DNA from 2 places in the Larkinella harenae genome. Region 1 is predicted to be linked to the other one. Evidence: riboswitches for the same ligand, from Rfam matches in the RefSeq annotation. Region 1 holds a riboswitch; the other holds the start of a gene.
The links. Region 1 has a riboswitch for thiamine pyrophosphate ahead of ACYVH9_RS00055 (TonB-dependent receptor). Riboswitches for the same ligand answer to the same signal wherever they lie in the genome.

Region 1 (5,760 bases):
ACCGATGCCATCCTGAAACTGTTTAAGCCGGGTGACGAGATTATTGCCAGCAACGATCTGTACGGCGGCACGTACCGGATTATGGTGCGGGTTTTTCAGGAATTTGGTTTGAAATTCAAATTTATCGGCCTGGAAAATCCGTCGGCACTGGATGATGCAATTACACCCGCGACAAAAATGGTCTGGATCGAAACTCCGACGAATCCGTTGCTGCGCATCGTTGATATTGCGGCTATTGCGGCCATTACTAAGGCCAAAAACACGCTGCTGGTGGTTGATAATACGTTCGCGTCACCGTATCTGCAAAATCCGTTGGATCTAGGGGCCGATATAGTGATGCATTCCGTTACAAAATACCTGGGTGGCCATTCGGATACCGTGATGGGAGCGATTGTGCTGAACGACGACGAGCTTACGAAACGGCTCGAATTTATCCAGAATGCCTGCGGGGCCGTTCCGGGGCCGCAGGATTGTTTTCTGGTTTTACGCGGCATCAAAACATTGCATATCCGGATGCAGCGGCACTGCGAAAATGCCTTAAAAATTGCGCAGTACCTGAGCCAGCATCCAAAAGTTAGCCAGGTGAATTATCCAGGTCTGGAAAATCATCCGCAGCACGAACTGGCGAAGCAGCAAATGCGCGGCTTTGGCGGTATGGTATCATTCGAATTACACGGTGATTCGCTGCCGGAAGCTGTGCGTGTAATGGAAAGTTTTAAAGTTTTTTCGCTGGGAGAATCCTTGGGAGGGGTTGAATCCCTCTGCACGCATCCGGCTTCAATGACTCACGCCAGTATTCCGAAAGAAGAGCGGGAAAAAAACGGCTTGAAAGATACGCTGATCCGCCTAAGCGTTGGAATTGAAGACGCGGACGATTTGATTGGGGATTTGGAACAGGCAATCGGGTAAGCTATTCAAGTTAGGCTGCAAAAACGCAAGACTTAAAAAAGTATCCCCGGCGATTAGGGTCAATCATTTCGCGAATTACAGTACTACCAATCCGGCCTTGCTATGCTATAACTGCATAGCAAGGTTATTAACTCATACCAACCAAGTAGCACCGCAACTGCGCAATTCGTTGCGTTCAACGGCGCTTTAGAAGAGCGTATGCGCCCGCGGTAGCTAATCCACCGATCAGGTACCAGCCAATTGTCATCACCGCCGTTGAGGTAGTGCGCTGAGTGGGAGCTGTCCCTAATCCCAGCGGCCCAGGCAGGCTAACGGCACCCGCCCCGGCAGCAAGCCCCAGAGCGGCTCCGGTTAGTATGGCGTACTGCGGTTTGGCCAGCCCAATCAGGCTATAATAGAGCGTATTGGAAACAATATCTCCCCCTAGTGCCCAGTCATGCAATTTTTCGTCGGAGGGTGGTTCAGCGCCTACTTTCACCATTCCCTTTTTAATAGCCCGCATCCCCAGAATGTCAGCTCTGGGAGCCTCATCAATAAAGTGACGGGCGGTTTCGTGGAGAGCCGTCAGCACACAGGCACCAACCAGGCCGCTTCCCAACGATTCCCAGATTGTTTTGTTTCGATCAGTCATAGGCATTTAACGCGCAAGCAGCCCTAAATGTTACTTTATTGCATGCTCTCTGCCGCGATTGAACGACTTTTAAAAAGCATTGACTCATCCATTAAAGATGAATCAATGCGACTGATCGGCTAGTTCTAGAGGCCCCTCTGAAGAACTCAGCAGAACATTAGGACGTTACGTTCCGGTTGGCCGTATTACAATCGAATGCCAGCCTTGATTCACCCCGTTCAGAACTAAAATTTGATTCTCACACCCGCCAGAAAATTCCGGCCGGCTTGCGGATAATAGAAGTTTTCCGTGACGATTTGGCCTTCCGAAAGGTAGCTATAGGTGTAGCCGTTCGATTCATACAGTTCGCCGAGGAAGTTATTCAGCAGCAGCGAAAACGCGATTTCGTTCATGCCTTTGGGCTGTATGGTATAAATAAACCGCAGGTCGTTGACAAAATACGCATCAAGTTTGCGGTTTTCGTTGGAGGTGTTGTCCATGTACTGCTTCCCGACGTACTTCGACAGCAAGCCGATTTCCAGCCCTTTCGCGGGCGTATACAGTAGTTGCGATCCAACAATGGTGTTTGGCGCAAACGCAATGTTAGTGTTGGTATATTGGTTGATCTGCTGTTCGCCAGTATCGTAATTATCCAGAAACTCCGTAAAGGTTTTCACTTTATTCTGGCTAAAAGTCACGTTGACGTTCCAGCGCAGGTTCTTCGCCAGCACAGTTCCGGCTTCCAGTTCAACCCCGGCGCGGTAACTATTCGGCACGTTTACCCGGTTTTGCGCGCCCACGTCGTTGATCTGCCCGGTCAGAATCAGCTCATTTTTGTATTTCATGTAGTACAGATTGGCTGAGAAAGCCAGGCGCTGGGTCTGCATTTTGTAACCGGCTTCCCAATCATTCAGTCGTTCGGCTTTGGGGCGACTGGCCGGCGTCGATTGTGTGTAATCGTTGCGGTTGGGCTCGCGGTGACCAACGCCAAATGAAGCATACACACTGCTGCGGTCGTTCAGGGTGTAGGTAATCCCAGCTTTCGGATTGAAAAAGCTTAGCTTATCGTCCTGCTGTACATTCCGGAGCTGGTTGTCAAATCCTAAAAATGAGTAATCAACGGTTCGCACCTGCAAATCAACGTACGCATTGAATTTTGAACTGAACTGGTAATAGGCTTTCCCGTACAGGTTGAAATCCGTTTTGGTTGCGTCGTTGTCGTAATACCGGTGTCGAATGTCGCTCGTACTGGCAAACCGCGCCCAGATTACTTCTCCAAAATGCTTGCCGGTATACTGGTTCCAACCCCCGCCGATGTTGGCGGTCAGTTTACCGAAACTGTTGTAATCCAGCGAAAAAACCGCTCCGTAAAAGTCATTATCCAGCCAGCGTCTACGAATCAAATCCGTGCGGCTGATGGTGGAATCGCCAATCACCACGTTGGGCAAACCGTAGTCGGAAAGCCGGTTATTGGCCCGGAATTGTTCGTAGTAACCCCGGCCTTTTGTGTAATGTAACGAAGCATTCAGACGCCAGTTTCGGCTTAATTCGTGGGAGCTAATGAGCTGGTAATGATCCTGCTGGTAATTATCAACTTCGTTGTCGTAGGTATAAGCGTTATAGGTTCGGTTGGTTTTCAGAAGACTTTCCGGAACACCATCCCAGGCCTGGTAGGTGCGCTCCGTGCCTGAGAACACATTTAAACGCACGAAGCTCTTTTTGCCGTACCAGCCGCCGGAGACATAAAACGATTTCAGATTGGACGATGCCCGGTCGATATAACCATCAGATACGATTCGGGACAGCCGGGCATCCACCACAAAATGTCCCGGGGTCGCGTCCGACTTTAACAAGCCAGAACCCGCTTTTACCGTGGTTTTTAAGGTATTGAAAGAGCCACCCGAAACGTCGACTTCGCCGTACGGATTTTTCTCGAAACTGTTTGTTTGCACGTTGACCGAAGCCCCAAAAGCGCCCGCGCCATTGGTAGATGTTCCCACTCCGCGCTGAATCTGAATGCTGCTCACCGATGAGGCAATATCCGGCATGTTGACCCAGAACGTACCTTGTGATTCCGCATCGTTGTAGGGAATCCCGTTGACGGTTATATTGATCCGCGTTGCGTCCGAACCCCGAATCCGGAAACCGGTATAGCCAACACCTGCGCCCGCGTCGGAGGTAGTCACAAGCGATGGCGTAAAGTTCAGGAGCAACGGAATATCCTGTCCCAGATTCTGTTTGGTAAGTTCTCGCCCTGAAACATTGGTATAGGCAACTGCCGACTTCTGGTTAGCGCGTGTGGCACTTACAACCACCTCATCCACCACCACAACGGTTTTAGCCAACGCCACAACCAGCTGCTCGTTCCGATTGAGCTCCACTGTCTGTAAAACCGGTTCATAACCCAGCAGCGAAAACCGTAACTTCACCGCGCCCGGTTTTAAGTTGGTCAGGCGAAACTCGCCATTGGCGTCGGCAAACGTGCCTTTAAAGGTCCCCTCGACGGTAATGGCTGTGCCGGGCAACACTCCGCCCTCAACATCGTTGACAGTTCCGGAAATGGAAAATTGCGCCCAGGCCGGTAGCGCCGATAGAAAAAAGAGCCCTAGCAAGCCAGTAAAATAGATGACATGGTGCCGAATTGTAATTTTCTTCATGATGCACGAAAAAGTCACAATAGGCAAGGGCCAACCTATCTGCTAATTAGTTGATTTTTGAGTAAATAGTACGCACAGGTATACCATCTGTGAATACGTTCCCTTCGCCGGCATTACCCGGTGCAGGTTCAATGGGTATAATCTCAGCCCGTTGTATTAAGGCACCCCTTTTGTAAGATTAGCGCTGCAAAGGTAATTCAAAAAAGCATATTTACAGAAATATTAGGTAGTAGTGAACTTTAGCAAAAAATTAAATGTATTTACATTAAATGTCGATACATTTAAAGAAAAAGACTCATATTACTCATTAAAACTCTCAGACCATGGAAACGCTCGTTAATGGATTACACCACGTTACGGCTATCGCCGGTGATGCCCAAAGTAATGTCGATTTTTATACGCACATTCTAGGACTACGGTTGGTCAAGAAAACCATCAATTTTGACGCCCCGGATGTTTACCACCTGTATTACGGTGACGAAACCGGATCGCCGGGTAGTATTCTGACGTTCTTCCCATACGGGAAAGGCCTCATTCGCGGTCGGAAGGGTGGGGGCCAGTTGACCTATACGGCGTTTTCGGTTCCGACGGCGTCGCTGAGTTTCTGGATTAATCGCTTGCATGAGTTTAATATTCCATTTACCGGCCCATACCAACGGTTTAACGAAACCTACCTGCGGTTTGACGATTTCGACGGCATGGGTATCGAGCTGGTGGCTCATGATCAGGATACAAGGCCGGGCTGGTCGAACGGTTTTATTCCGACCGAATTCGCCGTCAAAGGCTTTCACACCGTTACCTTGAACGAGGTCAAAGTGGACGATACCATAAAATTATTAACTGAATACCTGGGTCATACGTTGGTATCAGAAGAAACCGGTTTATTTCGGTTCCAGGCGGGCAAAGGCGGTTCTGGCAATTACGTGGATGTGCGGCACGCTGCGAACGAGCTTCGGGCACACCAGGGCGTCGGTTCGGTTCACCACGTGGCGTTTTCGACGGATTCGGACGAATCGCAACTTGTTTTGCAACAGCAATTGCTGAAAGCAGGCTATCAGGTGACGCCCGTTCAGGACCGGAATTATTTCCACAGCATTTATTTCCGCGAGCCGGGCGGCATTCTGTTCGAAGTCGCTACCAATCCTCCGGGCTTTGCAGTGGATGAACCCGTTGCCGAATTGGGTAAAACGCTTAAATTGCCGGAGTGGTACGAACCCCGGCGTGAAAAAATAGAAGCGGCTCTACCGAAAATTGAAGTGAAATAACGAGCAGAAGGTGGCGGGGTGAGGGTACGAAAAAACGACCCTCCGCCCCGCACCTTTTATCGCAGGCCCATATTCCCAAACACTATGATACACGATCCCAATAACTTCCTTACAGCCGGAAAACCGCTGGAAAAAGCTTCAAAAGTGATGGTAATGGTGCACGGCCGCGGGGCGTCGGCGCGCGATATTTTGTCGTTGTCAGATTATATCGAAGACCAGGATTTTGCCTTCATCGCTCCGCAGGCCCACCAGGGAACGTGGTATCCATATTCGTTTATGAGTCCGCTTGAAGAGAATGAACCCTACTTGTCGGCGGCTC
Region 2 (5,760 bases), 1.4 Mb from region 1:
CGTTAAATGCCCGCCTTTAACCAGGATAGCACCCGGACAAAACTGGCTCAAATCAATGGCTGCCTGTTGCATTTCAGCAAACGTACCGATGGATCGCCCCAGCAAAACGCCCGCTTCGGGCAGGTTGGGCGTAATCACCGACGCCAGCGGCAGCAACCGGGACCTGAGCGCGTCGATGGCGTCGTCCTGCAACAATTTATCCCCACTGGTTGCCACCATCACCGGATCAAGCACAACGGTTTTTATGCCAAATTCCGTCAGCGTCTGGGCTATCTGTTCGATAACTTCCGGCGAATGCAGCATTCCGATTTTAACGGCATCGGCACCGATATCACTCAGAACAGCCCTCATCTGGTCCCCAACAAAGGTAGCCGGAACTGGGAATATCCCGCTGACCCCTTTGGTATTCTGGGCCGTCAGAGCCGTCAGGACCGACATGCCGTAGCAACCGAGGGCAGCAAACGTTTTCAGATCAGCCTGAATTCCGGCTCCTCCGCCACTGTCAGAACCGGCAATCGTCAGCGCGCGTGCGTATGTTTTCATGATGGAGAAAAATTAAGAGGTTGACATGCGGTACGGTTTTTCAGGCATTAGCTGCCCGCGTTACCAATCAGCCCGTTGAATCAGTTCACGGGTGGCTTCGTAAGGCGACGGCTGGCCACAAATGGCCGAAACCACGGCGGCACCCGATACGCCCGTTTGCCTGATCGCCCGAATATTATCGGCGTTGATCCCACCAATCGCGAACGTGGGCAGCTTGGTCAGGCAACAAAGCTCCCGAAGGCCGTCCAGCCCGAGTGCGCTGGACGTGTCCTGCTTGGTGGGCGTCGGAAAGATAGCCGCCACCCCGAGGTAATCAACGTCGGCTCCTTCGGCGGCTTGCAGCTCCGTTCGGTTGTTCACCGACAAACCCAGGATTTTGTTCGGACCAATGAGCGCCCGCGCCAGCTCGTGCGGCATGTCGTCCTGCCCCACGTGTACGCCGTCGGCATCGATCGCCAATGCCACATCAATCCGGTCGTTGATAATCAGTTTGGCCCCGTAAGTTTGTGTGATTCGTTTCAATTCGGCCCCCAGTTCCACAAAAGCACGGGTCGTGATGGCTTTCTCACGCAGTTGCACCCATTGCACCCCAGCCCGGCACGCTTCCTCGACGATAAACGGCAGGCGGTGCCCGGCCTGCGCACCAATGCCGCTGTCGGTCACCAAATACAACCCGTTCATACCTGTGGTTGGTTTAGCCCTTCCGCCAGATCAGCCTCGGTCAGTTGGTACAAGGCATCGAGAAAGTTCACCTGCAAACTTCCGGGCGCGGCCTGTTTCTGCACCGCCCGTTCTCCGGCTATTCCCATCACGGTCATGGCGTGTGTAGCCGCCCGGAAATAATCGGGATTCACGGCCGCAAACGCGCCGATCAGAGCCGTAGCGGTGCAGCCCATCCCCGTCACCTTGGTCATGAGTGGATGTCCGTTGGCAACGGTAGCCACCTGCTCCCCACGGATGATGTAATCGATGGCACCACTGACCACGACGACACTGCCCCAGACGTTGCTCAGTCGTTTGGCCGCTTCGACGGCTGCCTCGGAACCCACGGTACTGTCTACGCCCTTGGTTTGGGCATTCAGACCGGCCAGTGCCATAATTTCCGACGCATTGCCACGGATGATGGCGGGCGCAGCCAGCGACAACAACTCCTGACTGACCTGATTGCGAAAAGCCGTTGCACCCACGCCAACGGGGTCAAAAATCACCGGTTTCCCCAGATCCTTCGCCCGGCGCATGGCCAGTTTCATGCCCGCAACAAATGTGGCATCGAGCGTTCCGATGTTGACCACCAGCGCGTTGGAAATGGAAACGAAATCTTCGGTTTCTTCGGGAGCGTGCACCATCGCGGGCGAAGCACCGAGGGCGAGTAGGGCGTTGGCCGTGTTGTTCATCACCACGAAATTGGTGATGTTGTGGATGAGCGGAGCCTGCGCGCGAATCGTTTCCAGGTCGGCCCAGACAGATTGAGGAGTTGGATACATGTTGCTGTCGGTCGGTTTATCTACAGCAACTTCAGAGGGGCGAACGGTTTCCCGGAAACTTTTCCCTACGGCAGTACAAACTGCATCAGGTGGTGAGGGTATGCTCTCAGTCAGTCCATGCTGGTCCTGACACCCCTAAAGTTGCCCGGCAAAGGTAGGGTATTTCGCCGTACGGTTTTTATATTTTCTGAAAAACTACGATCCCGTTGTGCCCACCAAACCCGAAGGTATTGCTCATAGCGGTTTTGACCTCGGTAGTCCGTGCTTCCCGGAAAACAATATTCAGACTTTCGGGAATAGCCGGATCGCGCACGGTGGTGTTGATGGTGGGTGGAATAACGTTGTCGCGCAGGGCCAGCAGGCTGATGATGGCTTCGATCGCTCCGGCTCCGCCCATCAGGTGCCCGGTGATGGATTTGGTCGCGCTGATGTGCAGCTTTGTCTTTTTCGAGCCGGTCAGTTGCGCCACGGCTTTCATTTCCGACAAATCCCCGACCGGCGTTGAGGTCGCGTGGGCATTCAGGTAATCCAGGTCTTCGATGTTGACGCGGGCCTCGGTCAGCGCCAGTTGCATGGCCCGCGTTGCGCCGATGCCATCGGGATGGGTAGCCGTAATGTGGTAAGCGTCGCCGGTCATGGCAGCCCCGGTCATTTCCCCGTAAATCGTAGCGCCCCGCCGAACGGCGTGTTCGTATTCTTCCAGAATGATGGCTCCGGCTCCTTCGCCCATCACAAAACCGTCGCGCTCGACATCGAACGGTCGCGAAGCCGTGGCCGGGTCATCGTTCCGGGTCGACATGGCTTTCATGGAACAATAGCCACCGAATGAAGACGGGGTAATGGCGGCATCGCAGCCCCCACTGACGATGATTTTGGCTTTTCCGAGCCGAATGTAGTTAAACGCATCCATCAGCGCCGAGTTGGAACTTGCGCAGGCCGAAACCGCCGTATAGTTGATTCCCATAAAACCGTGCCGGATCGAAATCATCCCCGACGCCAGGTTGACCAACACCTTGGGAACCAGAAACGGGCTAAAGCGTGGCTGGCCGTCGCCCCGGGCAAACTCGGTGGTTTGGTCTTCCAGTGTTTCGGTTCCGCCCTGCCCCGAACCCCAGATTACGCCCACATCAAACGGATCCATTTTTCCCAGGTCAAAACCGGAATCCTGAATGGCCTGCTCGGCGGCAATCAGCGCAAACTGCGTAAACCGATCCGTCCGCTTGCTGTCGGTGCGGCCCAGGTACGGCAGCGGATCAAAATGGGGGATTTCGGACGCAAACCGGGTCCGAAACAACGAGGCATCGAAACGAGTGATGGGGCCCATTGCCGACCGCCCTTCGACCACGTTTTGCCAGAAGGTCGGAAGGGTAGAGCCAATGGGTGTAAAAGCGCCTAATCCGGTAATAACAACGCGGTGTAACATGACATCAGTAATACAATGAGCCCGCAAAGAAAAAGAACCCACCGCACATTGATTCCATTCTTTCGAAAACTTTTACAGGCAAGTACAGGACAGTTCCGTCAACGGTTTTTATGAAAATTTTGAGTATTCATTTGGTCCTTCCCAGAAGGCCAGGTGTATTGATTCGACTATAGCCTTGCAAATTTGACCCTTTATGGAGTTTTCAAACCTTCCTAAAGATACGCCGACCAACCGCTTAAATAGCCTTGACCCTGAGACGTTTCAGGCCATCTATTTACGCTATTGGAACGACCTATTCAGGGTAGCGGCCCGAAGGCTTCAATCGGAAGAAGCGGCCGCCGAGATCGTTCAGGATATCTTCGTCGAACTCTGGGAACGGCGGGAAAAACTGAACATCGACCACCTCGACCGCTATTTATTTACGGCTGTCAAGTATAAAGTTATTAACTACATCCGGGACGCCCTGATTCGGAAAAAGTACTGGGACCCCGGCGTGGAGGACCTGGTCAGTTATTTCGACGAACGGGCCGAAAACAACCTGGCTTACGAAGACCTGCACAAAGCCGTTGAAGAGGTGCTGGAACACATGCCGCTGAAAACTCGGGAAATCTTTCGCTTAAACCGGCTGGAGCACAAAACCGTCAAGGAAATTTCGGAATTTCTGCACATTCCCGAACGCACCGTCGAATACCACATCACCCAGTCGCTTCGCCTGTTGCGGTCACACCTGAAAAACTTCGCAACTTACCTTTTTCTGTTCATTGGTTTTTTCCGCTAAGCCGTTGGCAGCACCACTCATTGTACTAATCAAAGAACTTTATCTACTAAGAGGCTAATTCATAGTACTTATCCCACAAGTTTCTAAACTATTTGCGGTCGGGGGCAGCCCAATGTGACTTGTAGCAAATCGGGTGGCTGCGGCCAGTGCCTGTTTTCTACAAACGCCTAAACTCTGATCATGGATATTCGCCGAGAGGACCTTCCCCTTTTATTGAAGCGCTACCTGGAAGGAACCTGTAGTGACGAAGAGCGACAAGCCATCGACGCCTGGTACAACCAAACCGGTGTGCAACGCCCGCTGGAATCCGGAAAATACAGCCAGGCCGAACTCCAGACCCTCATCTGGCAACAGATTCAGGAACAGATCAACGGCAAAGCCAACCCGCAACCGGGTTGGGCGCGCCCCAGCATCGGTCTCTGGCGCTCCTGGTATTTTCAGCTCGCGCTGGCTGCTTCGCTGCTGCTGATCGGTGGGCTGGTCTACATTCGGGTCTTTTCCAGGGACGAATTGCGGGTCGGACCCCTAGCCGCAACAACAGGCCTCCGCGAAGAAATCAACACCGGTTCCACCACTAAAACCGTCTTGCTGGACGATGGCAGCCGGATCACGCTGCACCCCGGCAGCCGGGTTCAGTTTCCACAACCGTTCAGCACAGACGTACGGGAAGTGCACCTGAACGGGGTGGCGTTTTTTGACGTCACCAAAGACGCGCACAAGCCCTTTATCGTATACACCGGAGAGATTGCCACGAAAGTTGTGGGCACCAGCTTCCTTGTCCGCTCCGACCAGCAAGATTCCCGGGATGTGGTGGTGTCGGTCATGACGGGAAAAGTCATCGTTGAACGCCGGGAACCCGTCAAAGCTATTAGCCGGGAGGGCCTCAACAACGGCGTGGTGCTAAACCCCAACCAGCAAGTGACCTACTACCATTCCAACAATCACTTTGTAACAAGTCTGGTAGCCAAGCCTATTACGATAAAGCCCCAGGCGGATTTGGCCCGGCAACGGCTGTTTCGGTTTTCGGGCACGCCATTGCGTGAGGTGCTTGAAAAGTTGCAATCGGCTTATGGGCTGAAGTTTGAACTCATCAACGAAGCAATCAACAACTGCCCGGTCACAGCTGACCTCACCGACCAGCCTTTTTTTGTCAAGCTCGACATCATCGCCGAATCCCTCAATGCACGCTATGAGGTGAAAGGCACCAGCATTGTGTTGTCGGGCGGCAATTGTGAATAAACCAGAAGTAACCAATCGTTTTTACCAAACCCAAAATCCTATGATCTGTAAAAACAGCCTTTTATTTCTCCAGGCCCCAAACCCCAACGTACCATCGGGATAAGGTCAGCTATAAGCAGAAAAGCCAGATCCAAAATGCTGCCACATTTCGAACCCGGCCTTTCCGTCCTTTCCGAATACGAATTTTCATCCTGCCAGATGGTATCGGAAAAAATTGTCAAATTCTGAGATTTAACAAAACAAAAGAATGAAAAAACATCGAAGATTCATAACCGTTATCGGTCGAATTACGA

Region 2: it holds a riboswitch for thiamine pyrophosphate, as region 1 does, so the genes downstream of both, thiM (hydroxyethylthiazole kinase) here and ACYVH9_RS00055 (TonB-dependent receptor) in region 1, are expected to answer to the same signal.

What each region holds. Positions count from the first base shown of each region.
Region 1 covers NZ_BAAGWE010000001.1:11,006-16,765, reverse strand. Annotated here, with positions in the region: gene ACYVH9_RS00065 (cystathionine gamma-synthase) at 1-909, shown strand, start outside; gene ACYVH9_RS00060 (hypothetical protein) at 1,085-1,540, opposite strand; gene ACYVH9_RS00055 (TonB-dependent receptor) at 1,765-4,176, opposite strand; TPP riboswitch at 4,258-4,355, opposite strand; gene ACYVH9_RS00050 (ring-cleaving dioxygenase) at 4,500-5,441, shown strand; gene ACYVH9_RS00045 (alpha/beta hydrolase) at 5,526-5,760, shown strand, end outside.
Region 2 covers NZ_BAAGWE010000001.1:1,459,212-1,464,971, reverse strand. Annotated here, with positions in the region: gene thiD (bifunctional hydroxymethylpyrimidine kinase/phosphomethylpyrimidine kinase) at 1-543, opposite strand, end outside; gene thiE (thiamine phosphate synthase) at 604-1,224, opposite strand; gene thiM (hydroxyethylthiazole kinase) at 1,221-2,027, opposite strand; TPP riboswitch at 2,073-2,174, opposite strand; gene fabF (beta-ketoacyl-ACP synthase II) at 2,206-3,450, opposite strand; gene ACYVH9_RS05840 (RNA polymerase sigma-70 factor) at 3,644-4,228, shown strand; gene ACYVH9_RS05835 (FecR family protein) at 4,409-5,467, shown strand; gene ACYVH9_RS05830 (SusC/RagA family TonB-linked outer membrane protein) at 5,715-5,760, shown strand, end outside.